3 linked regions of the Methanotorris igneus Kol 5 genome follow. The protein of the gene in region 1 binds, or shares a complex with, the protein of each later gene. Links are inferred from orthologs where the notes say so. Each region holds a gene or a part of one and is shown in the gene's direction. Other genes may lie near its edges.

Evidence for each region.
Region 2: the proteins of METIG_RS08520 (region 1) and mcrC are in contact, whole or in part, in a cryo-EM structure (PDB 9H1L), measured with the Methanococcus maripaludis proteins. The link is inferred for Methanotorris igneus Kol 5 from one-to-one orthologs. Residues at the interface, in WP_011170365.1 of Methanococcus maripaludis: Arg6, Glu8, Gln30, His32, Val33, Met34, Gln35, Tyr39, Leu80, Ser81, Arg82, Leu85, Pro86, His87, Cys90, Asp91, Ser93, Glu94, Arg97, Lys98, Lys102, Pro103, Asn104, Met105, Ile106, Gly107, Ala109, His110, Lys122, Glu123; in WP_011171501.1 of Methanococcus maripaludis: Arg5, Lys6, Glu7, Gln8, Ile9, Val10, Asp11, Cys12, Arg13, Ala14, Val15, Met16, Gly17, Gly19, Glu20, Gly22, Gly23, Leu24, Gln26, Arg27, Gly28, Thr29, Phe30, Ala31, Glu32, Leu34, Asn36, Thr51, Tyr59, Arg62.
Region 3: the proteins of METIG_RS08520 (region 1) and METIG_RS01690 are in contact, whole or in part, in a cryo-EM structure (PDB 9H1L), measured with the Methanococcus maripaludis proteins. The link is inferred for Methanotorris igneus Kol 5 from one-to-one orthologs. Residues at the interface, in WP_011170365.1 of Methanococcus maripaludis: Ser79, Ser81, Arg82, His83, His84, Ala112, Gly113, Lys114, Asn115, Ile116, Asn139, Phe140, Glu141, Ser142, Cys143, Gly162, Pro163, Arg178, Arg179, Ala180, Gln181; in WP_104837391.1 of Methanococcus maripaludis: Cys8, Asp10, Ala12, Gly13, Ile16, Tyr17, Arg19, Ile20, Thr23, Cys41, Gln43, Asp44, Pro46, Phe48, Asp134, Asn137, Arg138, Val139, Phe140, Pro141, Glu142, Gly143, Arg145, Glu161, Lys162.

The regions. Positions count from the first base shown.
Region 1 is NC_015562.1:1,734,072-1,742,006, reverse strand. What follows is about bases 3,585-6,353. They hold METIG_RS08520 (methanogenesis marker 7 protein), read left to right. Parts: upstream 3,585-4,397; coding sequence 4,398-5,309; downstream 5,310-6,353. Other genes in these bases: speB (agmatinase), read right to left, coding at 5,963-6,353; METIG_RS08515 (hypothetical protein), read left to right, coding at 5,323-5,739; METIG_RS08525 (DUF2209 domain-containing protein), read left to right, coding at 3,872-4,270; METIG_RS08530 (CBS domain-containing protein), read left to right, coding at 3,585-3,838. In the rest of the region: METIG_RS08555 (hypothetical protein), read left to right, coding at 1-153; METIG_RS08550 (hypothetical protein), read left to right, coding at 179-388; METIG_RS08545 (cobalt-precorrin-8 methylmutase), read right to left, coding at 820-1,452; METIG_RS08540 (DUF2097 domain-containing protein), read right to left, coding at 1,726-2,025; METIG_RS08535 (nicotinamide-nucleotide adenylyltransferase), read right to left, coding at 2,054-2,560; more of METIG_RS08530, read left to right, coding at 2,873-3,584; more of speB, read right to left, coding at 6,354-6,808; METIG_RS08505 (tRNA (N(6)-L-threonylcarbamoyladenosine(37)-C(2))-methylthiotransferase), read right to left, coding at 6,933-7,935.
Region 2 is NC_015562.1:1,236,134-1,241,574, forward strand. What follows is about bases 1-2,858. They hold mcrC (methyl-coenzyme M reductase I operon protein C), read left to right. Parts: upstream 1-1,060; coding sequence 1,061-1,657; downstream 1,658-2,858. Other genes in these bases: mcrB (coenzyme-B sulfoethylthiotransferase subunit beta), read left to right, coding at 1-543; mcrD (methyl-coenzyme M reductase operon protein D), read left to right, coding at 553-1,059; mcrG (coenzyme-B sulfoethylthiotransferase subunit gamma), read left to right, coding at 1,670-2,452; mcrA (coenzyme-B sulfoethylthiotransferase subunit alpha), read left to right, coding at 2,586-2,858. Also shown: more of mcrA, read left to right, coding at 2,859-4,247; mtrE (tetrahydromethanopterin S-methyltransferase subunit E), read left to right, coding at 4,479-5,378; mtrD (tetrahydromethanopterin S-methyltransferase subunit D), read left to right, coding at 5,435-5,441.
Region 3 is NC_015562.1:353,001-358,289, forward strand. Bases 1-2,706 are described here. They hold METIG_RS01690 (methanogenesis marker 17 protein), read left to right. Parts: upstream 1-924; coding sequence 925-1,488; downstream 1,489-2,706. Other genes in these bases: METIG_RS01685 (methanogenesis marker 15 protein), read left to right, coding at 1-876; cobT (nicotinate mononucleotide-dependent phosphoribosyltransferase CobT), read left to right, coding at 1,871-2,706. Also shown: more of cobT, read left to right, coding at 2,707-2,953; METIG_RS01700 (methanogenesis marker 6 protein), read left to right, coding at 2,977-3,429; METIG_RS01705 (hydantoinase B/oxoprolinase family protein), read right to left, coding at 3,484-5,160; METIG_RS01710 (hypothetical protein), read right to left, coding at 5,224-5,289.

The DNA.
Region 1 (7,935 bases):
ATCTTGGTAGAAACTCTAAATAATGAAAAGTTAATTAAATTTTATGAAAACAATGGCTTTAAAATTTTACAAAAAAGAAAAGACAAAAAAATTGATAAAGAAACAAATAATGAAATTATAATAGAGTATGTCCAGATGTATAAGATAATTTAATCAATTAACAAAAATAGGGGTTAAAATGGGGTTCATTCAAACAATCCCAATCTACAATAATAAGCCCAATATTCTACCTTATGAGAAAACAGTATTAGAGTTATTCAAAGAAAAGATAAACAAAGCCCTAAAAGAAAATAAAAAACTATCTATTTACTGTGCTGTTGGATATTTCTTTTTTGAAGGTTTAACTGAATTAATTATAGAACTTTCGCAAGTATATTTGAATATTTAATTATAATCACTACATTAAGTATATCTATTGTAATCTCATACTGTTATTTTGAATAACAAAAAATTTGTTTATGCTAAAAAAGAAACGTTATGTATTTTCAGAATGAATATATTTCACCCCTACCTTTCCAAAAACGGAAAGGTGATATTCTATATAATGAATATCTATTTATGGGTTTCAAAGAATTTTAGGATTAAAATTGCCTCTTTGATAATAGGGGTTTCATAGGAGCCCATAAAAAATTAAACCATAGAGTTGTGGAAAATTTCATAGTCCTTTTATATTTAAGGTCTTTTTCATAATTAATCCAAATATTTAAATATATTTACAAAACTCCTAAATTAAAAAATTTTGATGGTTTGTAGTAAAATTACATTAGTTGCATCCAAACAGAATAGATGCTTTCTTAAATTTTTTAATAAATTTGATTCCTAAACTCTCTCATCCCTACTCATTGCTATAATTCCATTGATTATTGAAACTGCCACTGGTGTTCCTCCCTTTGGTCCTATGGTTGTTATTGAAGGAACATCAGTTTTCCTCAGCAGTTCTTTCGATTCACTCGCCTGAACAAAACCTACGGGAACTCCAATAACAACTCTTGGCTTTATATTCTCTTCATTGATCATCCTTATAACTTCCAACAATGCAGTTGGGGCATTTCCAATAACAACAATCCCGTCATCTATCAAATCTTTTGCAATCCTTATTGAGGCCACTGCCCTTGTGATTTGTTCTTTCTGTGCAAGTTCATAAGTTTTTCTATCATTTATAAAACAATATGTATTATTGTATCTTATTCCCGCTTTTATCATGTTTATATCTACTACTATGGGCTTGTTTTCTTTTATTGCTTTGACTCCTTCCTCTACTGCATTATCTTTAAAATATATCAACTTTGCGTATTCCTCATCAGCAGTTGCGTGGACTACCCTCTCAATAATGCTTAATTCTTCTTTTGAGTAACTATTTATTTTATCCCCTAAAACATTCCTTATTTTATTCTTTACGATTTCTCTGGATTTTTCGGCAATGCTTATTCCCTCTTTTGTTATTGCTCCCATAAACTCATGAAATTTCAACATAACGACCTCCAACCCATAGTCGTGTGCGTTAGAAGGGTTTTGCAGCTCGAAGCTTCGCTTCGATTTCATCAAAATCGGATGCACTGCCTCGCTACGCTCGGCAGTGCCTCTTAGATATATTATAGCCATGCGTTAGAATTTGAAATATGGCTACAATAAATTTTTTTAAGATTATTTAGCATTATTTCAAATTTTAAGGGAAGATAACCACTATTTGAAATTCATAGGCATATAAATAAATTATGGCTATATTTACCCTTTTACTCTTAAAATAATTTTCTCCTCTGCGTTATCCTCTTTTATATGCACTAATTCTATTAAATCATCAATAATTGATGAAACATCAAACTCCAAAGTCCCCAAGAGGTCGTTGTCTGTATCAACTCTAAAGAATCCATCACTTGCAACCACTACAGTCCCTTCAACATGGACCCTACCAAAATACACTTCAATGTAATCCCCTTCTTCAATATTCTTGTGCATATACTCTAGAATTTCTTCGGGATCAACTTCCTTTTCAATACACATTTTTGGTGCAAAATGCCCTTTCATTTTAAACCCTCCAAAATTTTTTAAGATTTTAATAGTCCTTTTCACTCAACCTAATTAGCCTCTCGACTCCTCTTATTTCTTTTATAACTTCAGCAACCTCCTTTGGAACTAAAGGTTCCCATTCTTCTCCATTTAACATCCTTCTCCTAATCTCAGTTCCAGAGTATTCTTTTCTGTTAAACATCTCTGGTTTTTTAACCATATATCCTCTCTCCTCAAATAACTCCCTAACAAGTGAATTTCCTGAGTAAACCACGTCAAAAGGAGGTGTTAACGCCTCAACATAAGAGACCCAGATTGCATTGAACTCAATATCATTTATTGGGATTACATAATATTGAAAATCAAAATTTTTCAATGTTTTTGTTATCATCATTATTCTCTCTCCTGCAGTAAATGGGTTATCAAGGGTGTGGCTTTTTTGAGCACTTCCGATACCTATTATCAGCTCATCCACTTCCTTAGATATCTTCTTTATAACATTTAAATGTCCATTGTGGAATGGTTGGAACCTCCCAATAATAAAACCTCTCATAACCTCACCACTAAACCTAATGATTTATAGTTGATACGTAATTTTACAATAAAGAATATCTAAGATAGTATGCTCCACTTTGATCGGTACACTCTCTCTTTGATAAATCTTTTTAAGAAGTTTCATTATAAAATTTAGTAATGCCTATAATTTTTGTGTTTATGATTATGTAATCCTAAAATCCGTATCACAATTTTTAAATAATTAAATAATTATAAAACTGTTAAGTTATAAGTTATTAATTTATAAATAATGAGAATGGGAATTTTTATTTAACACCCTTTATTTATAAATTCCTTGTGGTGATAGTTCATGTTTTTTAAAAAACTATCAACAATTGAAAGGATATATAACATTGGATTGGAACTGAACCATTTGAGTGAAATCTTTGAAAAAATAACCAAGTTTCTAATAGAGTTTGAAGAAGATATAATAAAAACATATGCATCGAGTGTCCTAAATGAGATAACAGTAGAGGACATAATGACAAAAAATGTTTTGACCGTTCCAGAAGATATGGACTTGGAAAAATTTGAAAAACATATTAGAGAACATAAGCATTTGGGTTATCCTGTTGTTGATAAAGATGACAACATTCTTGGTATTGTCACCTTCAATGATTTAAAAAAGATTGGAAGGGAATTATTTAAAAAATTTAAAGTTAAAGATGTAATGACTCCTGAGGACAAGTTAATAACCGTATCTCCAAAAACAAGTGCAGCAGATGTCCAAAAAATCATGTGGAAGAATGATATTGGGAGGGTATTGGTTGTTGATGAGGATAACAATTTACTGGGAATTGTAACTAAAAGTGACTTGTTGAGGGCATCAGTGATTCTACTAAATGAAATGCCAAAAATAACAGAATGCAAACACATAACAAACTTCTATTTTTACGATAGTGATATGTCAAAGGTAAATAAACTTGCTGATGATATGGTTGTATTGCTTGGTGCGAGGGGATATGCTGTATCAGAAAAAGAAGGGTATATTGAAATACAAACAAGAGATTGGGAACCACTTGCAAAAATAATGAAGAGCAAGAATAGAGTAGATCATATCTCAATAACAACAAAAACATTAAACATACTTGACGAAAAAATTGTTAAAGAAATCATAGACCTCATTGAAAAATATTCATTTGAAGAGATTATAATAACCGACCACATAACATTAATTAATGAGAGGTCTTGCATTATGAGGATAATAACTGATATAACATCATTTAGAGAAAGCAAAAAGACCTTTGGAACTGTAACCATTAGAATAGACTTCTAAGAAATAACAACATGATGAGGTGATAAGATAAAGGTGCTTGGGATAGATATATCTGGAAGACATGAAGTATATGGGAAATTCTTAAGGCTCTACGCAGGGATTTTGGCTGAGATATCAGCAGATAGAGTAATACATGTCGAAAAGATTGAGGTGCATTACTCAGAGAGTACAACACAGACACCAAAGGATATAATAAAAGAGGTTAAAGAATTAATGAGTAAAATAAAAGGAAATTATGACTATATTGTTTGTGAAAAGGGGGAATTTTTTAGAATCCCAAAAGAACATGTTTCCAGTTTGTTGGGGAAAGAGGTAATTCATCCAAAAACATTGGGGGAGTTAGAGCTAATAAATATTGCTCACCATGTATCATACTCATGTAGAAAATTATTGTTGAAGGAATTAGATTTGAACAATGGAGAATCAGAATGAAATTGTGGAACAATCTGAATAATTTATTGTAAAATTCATTAATAATTATTTTATAGTAATTTTCAACTTATTGTTCATGAATTGTTTGTGAAAATCCCCATCTTTATCAAGTTATTTTGGTGAAAAAATGTATGAAATTGTTAGATATGAAGGAGGAGTATACAAGAATAATATTTTAAAGGAATGGATTGAAGATATCGGTGGCTTTGTTATTCAAGAGCATGTCATGCAGTTAGATGTTTATATGACCGTTGCTTTGCCCCAAAGTGAGATTGAGGCATTTAAAGAAGAAGCAAAGAAATATAAAGGGAAAGTAGTTGAGACACCATTGGCAGGGATTGAGATAGCAGTTGTTGCCCCAAGTTTGTCAAGGCATCACTTGCCACACACTGCATGTGATATATCTGAATATGTTAGGAGATTTGGAGCAAAGCCAAATATGATAGGTCTTGCACATGGGGCAGGGAAAAGTATAAGTAGAATTAGCGAGAGGGAGAAGAAACTCATCGAAGAGCATGATATTGCAATATATGTAATGGGTAATTTTGCAAATTGTATAAAAGACAAAACACACTTATTTGATGTGGATATTCCAGTAGTTGTAACTGGAGGGCCGGAGGAGTTAGATATCCCTTATCCATATGTTGGAAACTTAGGTAGGAGAGCACATAGGTTGAGACATGGGGAGGAAATTAGGGCATTGAGAAAAATGATAGACGTTGTTACAGAGTTGATAAATGAGAGGAGAAAAGAACTCTCTTACGATCCCCCAATTGTGCCACCAGTTGTCGTTAAGGACGAGATTGAGAAAAGAGTGGAGGAAGTATTTAACATACTCTCCCCAATGCCCATTGTTACACAACTTGATGGTTTAAGGATTAAAATGGATTATGACAAATACAAAGATAAAATTGCAAATGTTAAAGTAGGAAATTATGTTTTAAAAGATATTGCATATATAACAAGGTCTATGATGAAAAACTACATTCTTGTAAAGATAAAACCAAAATCGGAAGTTGAATTTGAGTTAGGCAAATAGTTGGAGGGAGATTATGGAAAATAGCAACGACAACCAAATAATAGAGATGCCAATACCCCCTGGGTTACCACAATCCATTATTGCCAGATTGTTGGAAATGTGTAATGTTAAGTTTGACCTTAGAAAAGATGAAATTCATGATGTAAAGTATCCTGTTTTATGTGGAACATTGGAGGATTTAAAAATAGCAAAGGAATACTTGGAGTTGGTTACAGAAACAAAATTAGCATTGAGGGAAATAGCAAGATTGGCAAGAAAATTCAAAACAAAAGTGAAACTATATACCAATGATGATGAATATAGATATATTTTAGAGATTATTGCAAATGATATAGCAAACAAAGATAAGATTGAAATTGTTGAAGAAGAGCCAGAAGGAGAATGTGAAGTTATAAAGGTTCTTGATAAAGAGGTTAAGGTTTACATTTAGCTCTTTTTCTTAATTTTATCTTGTATCATTTTAATACCTTTTATTAATCATTTATTTGAAATTCATTAGTGTGCCTTAATTCTCATCATATATTTAAATATTTATATATGTTAATTAATTTCTCCCATCTTTCTAACAGTATTCTTTTTTAATAAGCTATTGGAAATATATTCAAAGTATATTGATGTAGTTATATATTTATATATTTGATGGGAACTATGGTTTACAATATCATCAAAATTAATTCCCTAACAATCTTTGCCGCTGCAATAGCAGTAATCCCTCCAATATCATAATGCGGAGATACCTCAACAACATCAAAACCAATAATCCTATCGTTAACTTCTTTTAAATTATATAGGGAATTCAATAACTCTCTTGTTGAAAATCCACAAGGTTCTGGTGTTCCTGTTCCAGGGGCAAATGCAGGGTCTAAAACGTCAATATCAACAGTTAAATATATTGGTTTATCTAAATCCTTAATTTCTTTTACATCTTCCTTACTCATTAACTCCATGGATAATTTTGTATTTTTTGCAAATTCCCACTCCTCTCTATCCCCACTCCTAATCCCAAATTGGTAGATGTCTTTTGTTAATTCATAGCATCTCCTAATAACACATGCATGGGACAACTTGTTCCCCAAATACTCATCCCTCAAATCACAATGGGCATCAAAGTGCAAGACCACCAAATCTCCATAGATATCCTTCGCTGCCTTAACAACAGGGTAGGTTACTGAGTGTTCTCCTCCAAGCATTATTGGAATTTTTTCGCTCTTCATTATGTCTTTTGAGGCTTGATATATCCTCTCAAATGTTTCTTCCTGACTTCCATAAATAAAAATGTCCTGCATATCGCAAAAATTGCAATCAACCAAATCCTTCCTTAAAATTGGGCTGTATGTTTCCAATCCCCATGACGCCTCTCTTATTGCCTTAGGACCGAATCTTGTCCCTGCTTTAAAACTTGTAGTTCCATCGTACGGGATTCCAAAAATAACTGCATCTGCATTTTCAAAGTCATCACTTGCACATATAAACTTTGTATAATCCTCAAAATATTCCATTCTATCCCTCACTAATATGGTAAAATATTATATCAAAAATATTTGCAAATCCGCCTATTAGGATTAAAATTTGCACATAACCATAAGTAAAAGAATGGTTAATATAAAAATGTTTTTAGAAAATTTAGCACAATTCTCCAAATAAGCCAAATGTCTTAGCGTCGGTTATCTTTATCTCTTTAAATGTTCCAATTTCTGCATTCTTATTAAATCTAACAACTTTGAAATTGTGCGTAATTCCTTTACCTTCCTCAGTTACTAAAACTCTCATCTTCTTTCCAATGTATTTTTTATTATTCATATAACTTAACTCTCTTCTCAACTTATCAAGAATCTCAGACCTTCTTTTTCTTATTTTTGTATCAATTTGTTTCATCCTTGCCGCTTCTGTGTATTTTCTCGATGTATATTTGGCCCCATGAATGTAATCTGGTTTTAACTTTCTTAAAACTTCGAGTGTGTTCTCAAAGGCTTCTTCTGTTTCTGTTGGAAAACCAACAATAATGTCCGTTACAAAAGTTAAGTCCTTTATCTTTTTTCTAAATTCATTTACAATTGAGATGAACTCATCAACTGTATATTCCCTCTTCATTGCCTTTAAAACATCATCATCCCCACTCTGCAATGGTAAATGTAAGAGTTTAGCAACCTTCTCATCCTTATATGCTTCAATTAAATCATCTAAAATATTCTCTACATTCTTAGCGTGCATCATACCTATTCTCATTATGAATTCTCCTTCAATACTACATAAGTCATTTATTAAGTTTGGGAGGTTATCGTTCCTATCAAATCCATAGCATGCAGTATCTTGCGCAGTTATCAATAAACATTTTGTTCCAGAGTTTATTAGTTCTTTTGCCTTCTCTACGAGTTTCTCTCTACTGTATGAAACCAATCTTCCTCTTGCTATTTTTACAATACAGTATGAGCAGTTTCCTATGCATCCCTCACTTATTGGAAGTGGAGTTATCAATGAAGGGGATAAATATTTAAGTTTCTCCTCTAAGTTTATATCTTTTTCAATGGAGCTTTTTTCAATAAAGTGTTTATAAAGAATCTTTCCGGATAAATGTGCTTCTCTTGGCATAATTAAAAGATCTGCCAAATTTTCAACCTTCTTTTTA
Region 2 (5,441 bases), 500 kb from region 1 along the record:
GTTGGTACCGTTGTAGCATCAGTTGTTGAAAGAGCATTAGAAGATGGTGTCATTACAGAAGACAAGAAATTACCGTCAGGATTCGTAATGTACAAACCAGTTGATGTTGCTAAATGGAACGCTTACGCAGCAGCAGGTTTAGTTGCTGCAGTTATCGTAAACTGTGGTGCAGCAAGAGCAGCACAAAACGTTGCATCAACAATCTTGTACTACAACGACATACTTGAATACGAAACTGGATTACCAGGAGTTGACTTTGGTAGAGCAGAAGGTACTGCAGTTGGTTTCAGTTTCTTCAGCCACTCCATCTACGGTGGGGGAGGTCCAGGTATCTTCCACGGAAACCACGTTGTTACAAGACACAGCAAAGGATTTGCAATCCCACCAGTATGTGCTGCGATGTGTGTAGATGCTGGAACCCAGATGTTCTCACCAGAAAAAACATCAGCATTAGTTGGTGCAGTTTACAGTGCAATTGATGAATTCAGAGAACCATTGAAATACGTAATTGAAGGGGCATTAGAAATTAAAGACAAAATCTAAGTGATTTAGATGATAGAAGTTGAAGTTTTTCCTCACAGATATTTAAAAGCCACTACAACTGAAAAATTTCTAAATAAAGTTTATGCCTTAGAAACTACTGAAAGAATTATTATCCATGGGCAGCCCCTCCCAAAAACCGTTTACTATGGGCCTGCAAAAGGAACACCAGTAAATCATTCAGAAAGAAAAATAATTAGCGTTGGAGGAGTTCCTGTAGAACTTACAGTTATGGCAGGGAGGTTTTGGATAACGCTTAAAGATGACAGCGAGTTAGACAAACTCAAAGAAATCTGTGAAGAGCTCTTCCCATTTGGATACAACATTAAAGTTGGTAAATTCTTGAAAGATAAGCCAACAGTAACTGACTATATAAAGTATGGAGAGAGATTTGTCAATGAAATAGATAAAAGATTGATTGGAATTACCGATCCAAGAAGTAAATTTGAATCTGCCGTCAAAATAATTCCAAAAGAAGAAGAAAAAGAAGATGAGGAAAAAAGTAGTAAAGAGGAGTAATATGCCAGTAGGTAGAAAAGAACAAATCATTGACTGTAGGGCAGTAATGGGTCTCGGTGAAGGTGGAGGACTGGCTCAGAGAGGTACTTTTGCAGAGGCATTAAGAAATGATGTAGTAGTAGTTGCAATGTCACCAGGGAGGAGGCATATAACAAAACCAGTATGTGAAATAACCTATGGAATCAGGGAAGCAGGGATTCAGACAAGTGTTCTTGTATTAGATGCTGGAAGCGGAATTCCTCACGATGCTCCACATGGCAGTTTAGGTTCAACCTTTGGGCTTAAGCCTGAAGAGGCTGCCCAAATAAATAGACATAAATTGTGTGTTGTGCATTTTGGAAATGTAATCAACCACGTGGTTTATAAAGCTCGATTGCTCTTGAGATACGTTGAAATACCAACAATTGTCGTTTGCCAGTGTCCAGTAGATATGGAAGATTTCGCAAAGGTTGGGGTTAAAACTCTAAATGTTATGCCTGTTGAACCACAAACAAAAGGAATGATTGTTGATATAGTGACAGGTGTAGTTAGGGGTGAATCTTGCCCACAAACTAAGATTGATGAGATAATTGAAAAAATCAAAAAGCACTTAACTTAATGAGGTGATTTTATGGCATACAAGCCTCAATTCTACCCAGGTGAAACAAAAATTGCACAAAACAGAAGAAACCACATGAACCCAGATGTTGAATTGGAAAAGTTAAGAGAAATTCCAGATGAAGATGTTGTAAAAATAATGGGTCACAGACAACCAGGGGAAGATTACAAAACAATTCACCCACCATTAGAAGAAATGGACTTACCAGAGGACTACGTAAGGGATTTAGTTGAGCCAATCAACGGAGCAAAAGAAGGACACAGAATTAGATACATCCAGTTCGCAGATTCAATGTACTTCGCTCCTGCTCAACCATACGACAGAGCAAGAACATACATGTGGAGATTCAGAGGGGTAGATACAGGTACCTTATCAGGAAGACAAGTTATCGAAATGAGAGAAAGCGACTTAGAGGCATTGTCCAAGAACTTCCTTATCGATACAGCATTCTTCGACCCAGCAAGATGTGGTATCAGGGGGGCAACTGTCCACGGGCACTCATTAAGATTGGATGAAAATGGTTTGATGTTCGACGCTCTCCAAAGATATGTTTACGATGAGAAAACAGGACACGTAGTATACGTAAAAGACCAAGTTGGAAGACCATTGGATGAACCAGTAGATGTTGGAGAGCCATTACCAGAAGAAAAATTAAGAGAAATTACAACAATCTACAGAAAAGACGGAATTCCAATGAGGGAAGACAAAGAGCTCTTAACAGTAGTTAAGAGAATCCACAGAGCAAGAACCCTTGGTGGATTCTGCCCAACAGAAGATGTATTCAAAGAACTCTAAACTAACTTATTTCTCTCTTGGCTTTAAATCAAAATCTTTAACCTTACTCATGACTAATAACTTAAATAATCAATAACCTAAAACTAAAATAGAAAAATAACAAAATTCCTCACAAATTCCTTGAGGTGAGCCTATGGAAGCAGAAAAGAAATTATTCTTAAAAGCATTGAAGGAGAAATTTGAAGAAGATCCAAAAGAAAAATACACAAAGTTCTACGTATTTGGAGGATGGAAACAATCAGCAAGAAAAAGAGAATTCGTTGAAGCAGCAGAAAAATTACTTGAGAAAAGAGGAGGAATTCCATTCTACAATCCAGACATTGGGGTTCCATTAGGTCAAAGAAAATTAATGCCATACAAACTCTCTGGAACAGACTACATTGTTGAAGGAGATGACTTACACTTCATGAACAACGCTGCAATGCAACAAATGTGGGATGACATTAGGAGAACTGTTATCGTTGGTATGGATACTGCGCATGCAGTTTTAGAGAAGAGGTTAGGGGTAGAAGTTACACCAGAAACAATCAACGAATACATGGAAACCATCAACCACGCATTACCTGGTGGGGCAGTTGTCCAAGAGCACATGGTTGAGGTCCACCCAGCATTAGCATGGGACTGTTACGCTAAGATATTCACTGGAGACGATGAATTAGCAGATGAGATTGACAAGAAGTTCTTAATTGACATCAACAAATTGTTCCCAGAAGAACAAGCAGAACAAATCAAGAAAGCTATCGGTAAAAGAACATACCAAGTCAACAGAGTACCAACATTAGTCGGTAGAGTTTGTGATGGAGGTACAATTGCAAGATGGTCTGCAATGCAAATTGGTATGTCCTTCATTACAGCATACAAGCTCTGTGCTGGGGAGGCAGCAATTGCTGACTTCTCCTACGCTGCAAAACACGCAGACGTTATCCAAATGGGTACACTCTTACCAGCAAGAAGAGCAAGAGGTCCAAACGAACCAGGTGGAATTCCATTCGGTATCTTAGCAGATATTGTCCAAACTTCAAGGGTAAGTGATGACCCAGTAGAACAAGCATTAGAAGTCGTTGGTGCAGGGGCAATGTTATACGACCAAATCTGGCTTGGTTCCTACATGTCTGGTGGTGTCGGATTCACACAATATGCAACCGCAGCTTACACAGATGACATCTTAGATGACTTCTCCTACTACGGATATGATTACATAACCAAGAAATATGGAGGATGTAACTCAATTAAACCAACTATGGATGTAGTTGAGGACATTGCAACAGAAGTGACCTTATACGCATTAGAGCAATATGACGAATATCCAGCGTTGTTAGAGGATCACTTTGGAGGTTCCCAAAGAGCAGCAGTTACAGCTGCAGCAGCAGGAATTACTACCGCATTAGCTACTGGTAACTCAAACGCTGGATTGAACGGATGGTACTTAAGCCAAATCTTACACAAAGAATACCACAGCAGATTAGGATTCTACGGATACGACTTGCAAGACCAATGTGGTGCCGCTAACTCATTATCAATTAGAAACGACGAGTCCTCACCATTAGAATTGAGAGGTCCAAACTATCCAAACTACGCAATGAACGTCGGTCACCAAGGAGAATACGCAGGTATTACACAAGCAGCACACTCAGCAAGAGGAGATGCATTTGCTCTCAACCCATTAATTAAAGTAGCATTCGCAGATCCATCATTGATCTTCGACTTTGCACACCCAAGAAAAGAGTTTGCAAGAGGTGCTTTAAGAGAATTCGAACCAGCAGGAGAAAGAGATCCAATTATTCCAGCACACTAAGGGCTTTTGCCCTTAATAAATTTTTTTTTTAATTATGTTTATATTGTTTTAGATTTAGTAACAATATGTAAAAGATACAAAAATCTTAAGTAAAAATAAAAAATTCTTTAATCTGACTTTTGCGAAATCAAATGGAAAAGAATATATATTATATAAGGAAAGATAAAAAATATCTTATTTTATTTGGGGTTGTGTTGTGTTAATGTTAATATTATTTTGTGAGGTGAAAAAATGGATACTACATTAATAGCCCTTGGAGCGTTGGCTTTGGCAGGAGCAGCAGCAACAATTGCTGGATGTGCAGAAGACTTAGAGTCTGACGTAGGTTCTCAGTCCAACCCTAACTCACAGGTTCAGTTAGCTCCACAAATGGGTAACATCCACAGATACTTCAACAAGGCAATTTCAGGGGAGCCAGTTTCATACGGTTTGTATGTTGCTGTTGCTGGTGCAATAGCATGGGCATTATTAAACTATGGGTTGAATCCTGTTCTTGCATTGGTAGCTGGTTCTGGTGTGGCAGCATTTGTTCATGGAGCTTATGCAGTTAGCTCATACTTAGGTAGAATTGTTGGTCAATCAAAGAACTTCGGTCAACCAGTTTACATGGATGTTGTTTTAAGCCACTTAGGGCCTATAGTAGGGCATGGATTTATAGCGGTATTCTGTATGGTTTTTGCAGCATATTTAGCAAATAATGTATTAGGAAACCCATTCCCATTGCCATTGGTAGCATTGATATTTGGTATTACAGTTGGGGCAATTGGTTCCTCCACAGGAGACGTTCACTATGGTGCTGAAAGAGAATATCAAAAGTATCCATTTGGAGGAGGGGTTCCTGTCGCTAACCATGGAGATATTGATATTAAAGCAGAATATGGTTTAAGAAATGGTTTGGACTCATCGTACTTCTGTTCAAGATTAGGTGGACCATTAACAGGGCTTTGCTTTGGTTTGATTATATTCTTAGATGGTTGGAGAGGCGTTTTAGGTGAAATTCTTGGAAATGATTTAATGACAAAATCAGTTATTGCGATCATTATAGGGCTTTTAATTGTTGTTGTCGCTGCAATATTAAATAGAAAAGTTGAGGTATTTGCAAGAGAGAAATACGGACCATACACAAAATAAGTTTGTATGACACAACAAATTCAAAATTGACTATAAACATGGAATGTGGTGATATCATGGATG
Region 3 (5,289 bases), 1.4 Mb from region 1 along the record:
TTAACAAGAATGGAAGCATTAGCAACAATTGTAGAGAGAAAATCATTATTGGCAAGGAAAAAGCAGGAGGGTATTAGCTTAGGTATTGATAGTGGTTCAACAACAACAAAAGCAGTAGTGATGCAGGATAATGAGGTTGTGGGAACAGGATGGGTCTATACAAGGGATGTAATAGAATCTGCAAAAGAGGCCGTTGACAATGCATTAAAAGAAGCAGGATTAAAAATAGAAGATATTGAGACCATTGGAACTACTGGATATGGTAGGCATACAATTGGAGAATACTTTAAGGCTGATTTGATTCAGGAAGAGTTAACCGTAAACTCAAAAGGGGCTGCATTTTTGGCAGATAAGCAGGAAGGAGAGGCGACAGTTATTGATATTGGAGGAATGGATAACAAAGCAATATCACTAAACAATGCAATCCCAGACAGCTTTACAATGGGTGGTATCTGTGCTGGGGCAAGCGGTAGGTTCTTTGAAATTACTGCAAGAAGATTAGGAGTCTCAATCCAAGAACTTGGGGAGTTAGCAGCTAAAGGAGACTGGAGAAAAATAAACATGAATAGTTATTGTATCGTCTTTGGTATTCAGGATTTAGTCACTGCATTAGCAGAGGGGGCAAAAGCAGAGGATGTTGCTGCAGCAGCGGCACATTCAGTTGCAGAGCAGATTTATGAGCAACAGTTGCAAGAGGTTGATGTTAGAGACCCAGTTATCTTGGTTGGGGGAAGTAGTTTGTTGAAGGGAATGGTTTTAGCATTAGAGGAAATTTTAGGTAGAAAAATTATTGTTCCACCATACTCCCAACACATTGGGGCTGTTGGTGCTGCACTATTAGCATCAGGATTTAGATACATGAAGAAAAAGGATTAACATAACTTATTTTATTTTTTAATTTTTAAAAATTATATTGGGGATAACATGGCAGAAATATTTGTGGATTGTAAGGACGAGGCAGGAAAAAAAATATATACAAAAATAATTCAAACGAGTCTTGAGGATTTGATACTTGGAAAATCTATTTTGGAAGTAAGGATGATTATAAGGGAGGATGAGCCCTATTTTATAATAGGAGTGTTACCAAAGCAAACAACAAAATTGATTAGGTTGAGGGATTTTGCAAATATTGAGGAAACAAAAAAGGTTGATGGGAAAACAATATACAAAATAAAAATAGAGGATGAAACATATTTACCTCAACTCCTTGAAAAGATAAACATTATTGACCAGCCATCAAGATTTGAAGTTGTGACAGATTCCCCAGTAGATTTGGATATGGTAGTTTATGACGCAAAAAAGGACTTCATAGCAAAGGTTCTTGATTTTATGAATAGAGTGTTCCCAGAAGGTATGAGGGTTAGGAAGACATTCTATGGAAAAGCAATAGCATCTATAGCATCAGAAAAACCATTTAAAAAAGAATGGTTGGATGTAGCTTTGAAATTAAAAGAAGAGTTGGAAAATACCAAAATAATAGGATTCTAAATTACATATAAATCCAAATAAAAATTTTTTATGCTAATATTTCCAAATTTTAAATTAAGTTAAAAATAGTATCAATTTTTTCTAAAACAATTAAATAACAATTAAATAACATTGAAAGTTTAAAATGTTTAAAATAACATAAAAAGTGGTGTCAGTTCGCCCATCTATCATCATGCATCAGCAGCTACTCCGGTCATCATCCACCGTTATTATATTAGTGTGGAACATTATATAAATAGTTTTATAGTTTATGATACAAGGAGTTTATAAATTAATTTTACCATAATTTAATTTTCTGTGCTTAATGAATTTTAAGTACTTCACTAATTTATGAAAATTATCCAAATTATGTCTAAACTTAAATAAGATACAAAGTGGGAATATGTCATTGATAACAATTAACGAGAATGGATTTTTAGATGAAATAAAGGGTAAAAAAGGATTGTTTTCTTGTGTTATCTCATCTATTGAAACAACAAAATATGTCCCTATCTCAGGTGTGCATAGGGATGTTATTGCCTACACTCCAGCTGCTGATATGGAGTTGGTGGTGTTGGGGAAAAGTATTTGTCTTCCCACTCCACCAATAGATGCAACTGGCTGCCCTTCCCCAGCAACAATTACAAGGGCATGCGTAGATTTAAAAAACATTCCCGCTCTAACCATTGATGCTGGATGTTTTGTTAAGCCAAACGTTCCATACATAAAGGTAAATGAAAACCCCACTGGAGATATAAGAAAAGGAAAGGCAATGAAAAATTCAAAAGAGTTATTTGAAAAGGGCTATACCCTCGGAAAAAATTTGATTTATGATTGTTTGATTGTTGGAGAGAGTGTCCCAGGAGGAACAACAACTGCATTGGGAGTTTTGATTGGTTTGGGTTATGATGCAGAGGGGAAAGTAAGTTCTGGTTCAGTAAATAACCCACACGAGTTAAAAATGGAAGTTGTAAGGAGTGGATTAAAAAGTGCGAAAATAGAAATTGGGAAGAGCAGTGTTTTTGATGTTTTAAATGCTGTTGGAGATACTATGATGCCTACTGTTGCAGGTATGGCAATTGCAGCAGTGGAAAATAAAAAGCCAGTAATCTTGGCTGGTGGAACACAGATGGCAGCAGTTCTTGCGGTTATAAAGGAGATAAATAAAGATGCCATAAAAAGTGGATTAATTTCAATAGGAACAACAGAATTTGTATTAAATGACAAAAATGCTGATTTAAAGGGAATTGTTGAGCAGATCGGGGATGTTCCAATACTCGCATCAAAATTCTACTATGAAAAGGCAAAAATTGATGGTCTGAGGGCATATTGCAGAGGTTCTGTAAAAGAGGGTGTTGGTGCTGGAGGTATTGCTGCTTATGCGTATATAAATGGATTAAAGCCAGATGATGTTAGAAGATATGTAGAAAACAACTATTATAGATGGTATAAAAATATAATAAATATGGAGATAAACAAAGAGTAGGTAAGAAATGTTAAGGTGAAAAAATGAAGACAAAGGTAATTGTTTTAGCAGATAATGCAGAAACTACACCTTCAAAACTATTCAGATTTTTAAATTCATTGAATTATGACATAAATGTTAAGGAGACATGTTTTGGGGCATATATTGAAGGAGAAGATGATGTTGTTGATAAAGTGGCAAATATAGTTAGAAATCTTGAAAAAAATAGGATATTTTGTAAAGATAGAGGATTCCCAATTTGGGATAAGAGGAGATGTAGGGCATTTAGAGGAGGGGGTCCAAGAGAAGGTTTCCACCAATTAGAAGCAGAGCAAAAGATATTGGATAAAATTGCAAAGGCATTAGATGAGATTGAGAAAGAAGGAATTCATCAAATAGATGAAATAGAAAAAGAAAAAGTAGATGACAAGACTAAAAAACTTGATGTTGAAACATTTAAAAAGATTATTGATGAAGAATTTAAACATAATCAGTGACAAAAGGTATTAAAATAACATAAAAGTGACAAAAATTTCTACAAACGACTATATTTAATGCCTCTCTTTAAAATCAACAATCAATTTATCTCCTTTTTTAATAATTTTTACTTTGTAATCACGATATGCGGAATCAATAGATATTTTTCCATCCTTCACATCTTCTAAAATTAAATCTATATTCCTTTGGCTTGGGGAGCCGTAGCCTCCACCACCAGGCGTGTTTATAACAACAACATCTCCGCTGTTTAATGTTACTGTATCCTTTCCAGATAGTGGGATTTTTTTACCGTCCCTTATAATATAATGCTCTCCAGGAGAACCATTATAACCCCCATTAACCCCCCAAGGAGAAATTTTTATCCTTTCAGCAATTAAAGACAATGTGCAATCTGAAAGAACCTTATAAACTCTTCTTATCCCCAAACCACCCCTATACTTTCCAGCACCACCAGAATCTTCCCTCAGTGAGTATTCAAGAACTAAGATTGGATACTCGTTTTCTATAACCTCAATTGGAGTGTTTAGTGTGTTTGTCATGTTTGCATGTACTCCATCAACACCATCTTTATTGTATCTTCCCCCAAATCCTCCTCCAATGGTCTCATAAAACGCCCATCCTTTGCCTCCAATAACCACGTTGTTCATACTCCCATTTGATGCTGCAGGAACTTTGTCTGGGAAGATGTTGTATAATGCCTTAAAGATAACATCAACAATCCTTTGAGACGTTTCAACATTTCCAACTGCTACAGGAGCAGGTTTTTTTGGATTAACTATTGTTTCTTCTGGAGCAATTATATCAACAACCCTAAAAATACCATGGTTCATTGGCATCTCTGGGTCTATGATGGATTTTAATGCAAATGATGTTGATGCAACAGTAACTCCATAAACGGCATTTAATGGGGCATCAATTTGCTTGTGGGTTCCAGTGAAATCAACCCTTATTTTGCCTTTATTTATCTCAATCTTTACATTTATATTTATTAATTTATCCTTATACTCGAGATAATCAACTCCCTCACAAGTGCATTGGATATCTCTAATCTTTGATTTTAGGTAATTTTCCGTATAGTCTAAGCTCCTTTTCCAGGATTCAACAACATCCCTGCAAGTGTATTTATCCATCAACTCTAAAATTCTCTCAACACCAATATTTAATGAGGATATTTGGGCTTTTAAATCCCCAATTGTAAATTTTGGAACTCTTACATTGGAAGTTATCAATTTTAGAAGTTCTTTGTTAAGTTCCCCATTTTCAACAAGTTTTGATGGGGGAATTATTAAGCCCTCTTGATAGAGTTCTTTTGCATCACTACTTATACTCCCCGGGACTTTTCCACCAACATCAACGTGATGGGCTTTATTTGCAACATATCCAACTATCTCATCATCATAAAATATTGGCTTTAAAAGAGTTATGTCATTCAAATGTGTCCCTGCTATGTATGGGTCGTTAACAATGATTATATCATCTTTTTCAACATCAATGCCTTCCCTACTTAAATAATCAATTATATTCTTAACTCCAACAGCCATGCTTCCCAAATGCACTGGAATGTGCTCTGCCTGGGCTATTAATTCTCCGTTGGATGATAAAATAGCACAACTAAAATCCAACCTATCCTTAATATTTGGAGAATAAGATGTGTTCCTTAAAACAATCCCCATTTCTTCTGCAATGTATGATGTGGAATTCCTTATTACTTCAATGGTGATTGTATCCATAGTATCACAGAATTTTGTTGGTTATAGGTATTTACAACAATCTTTTAGGTGGAAAATAAAAATTTAGATTTTATCCAACTCTACAAACAACCCCGGGGCAAGGATGTCGTGAGTATATTTATATTCTTT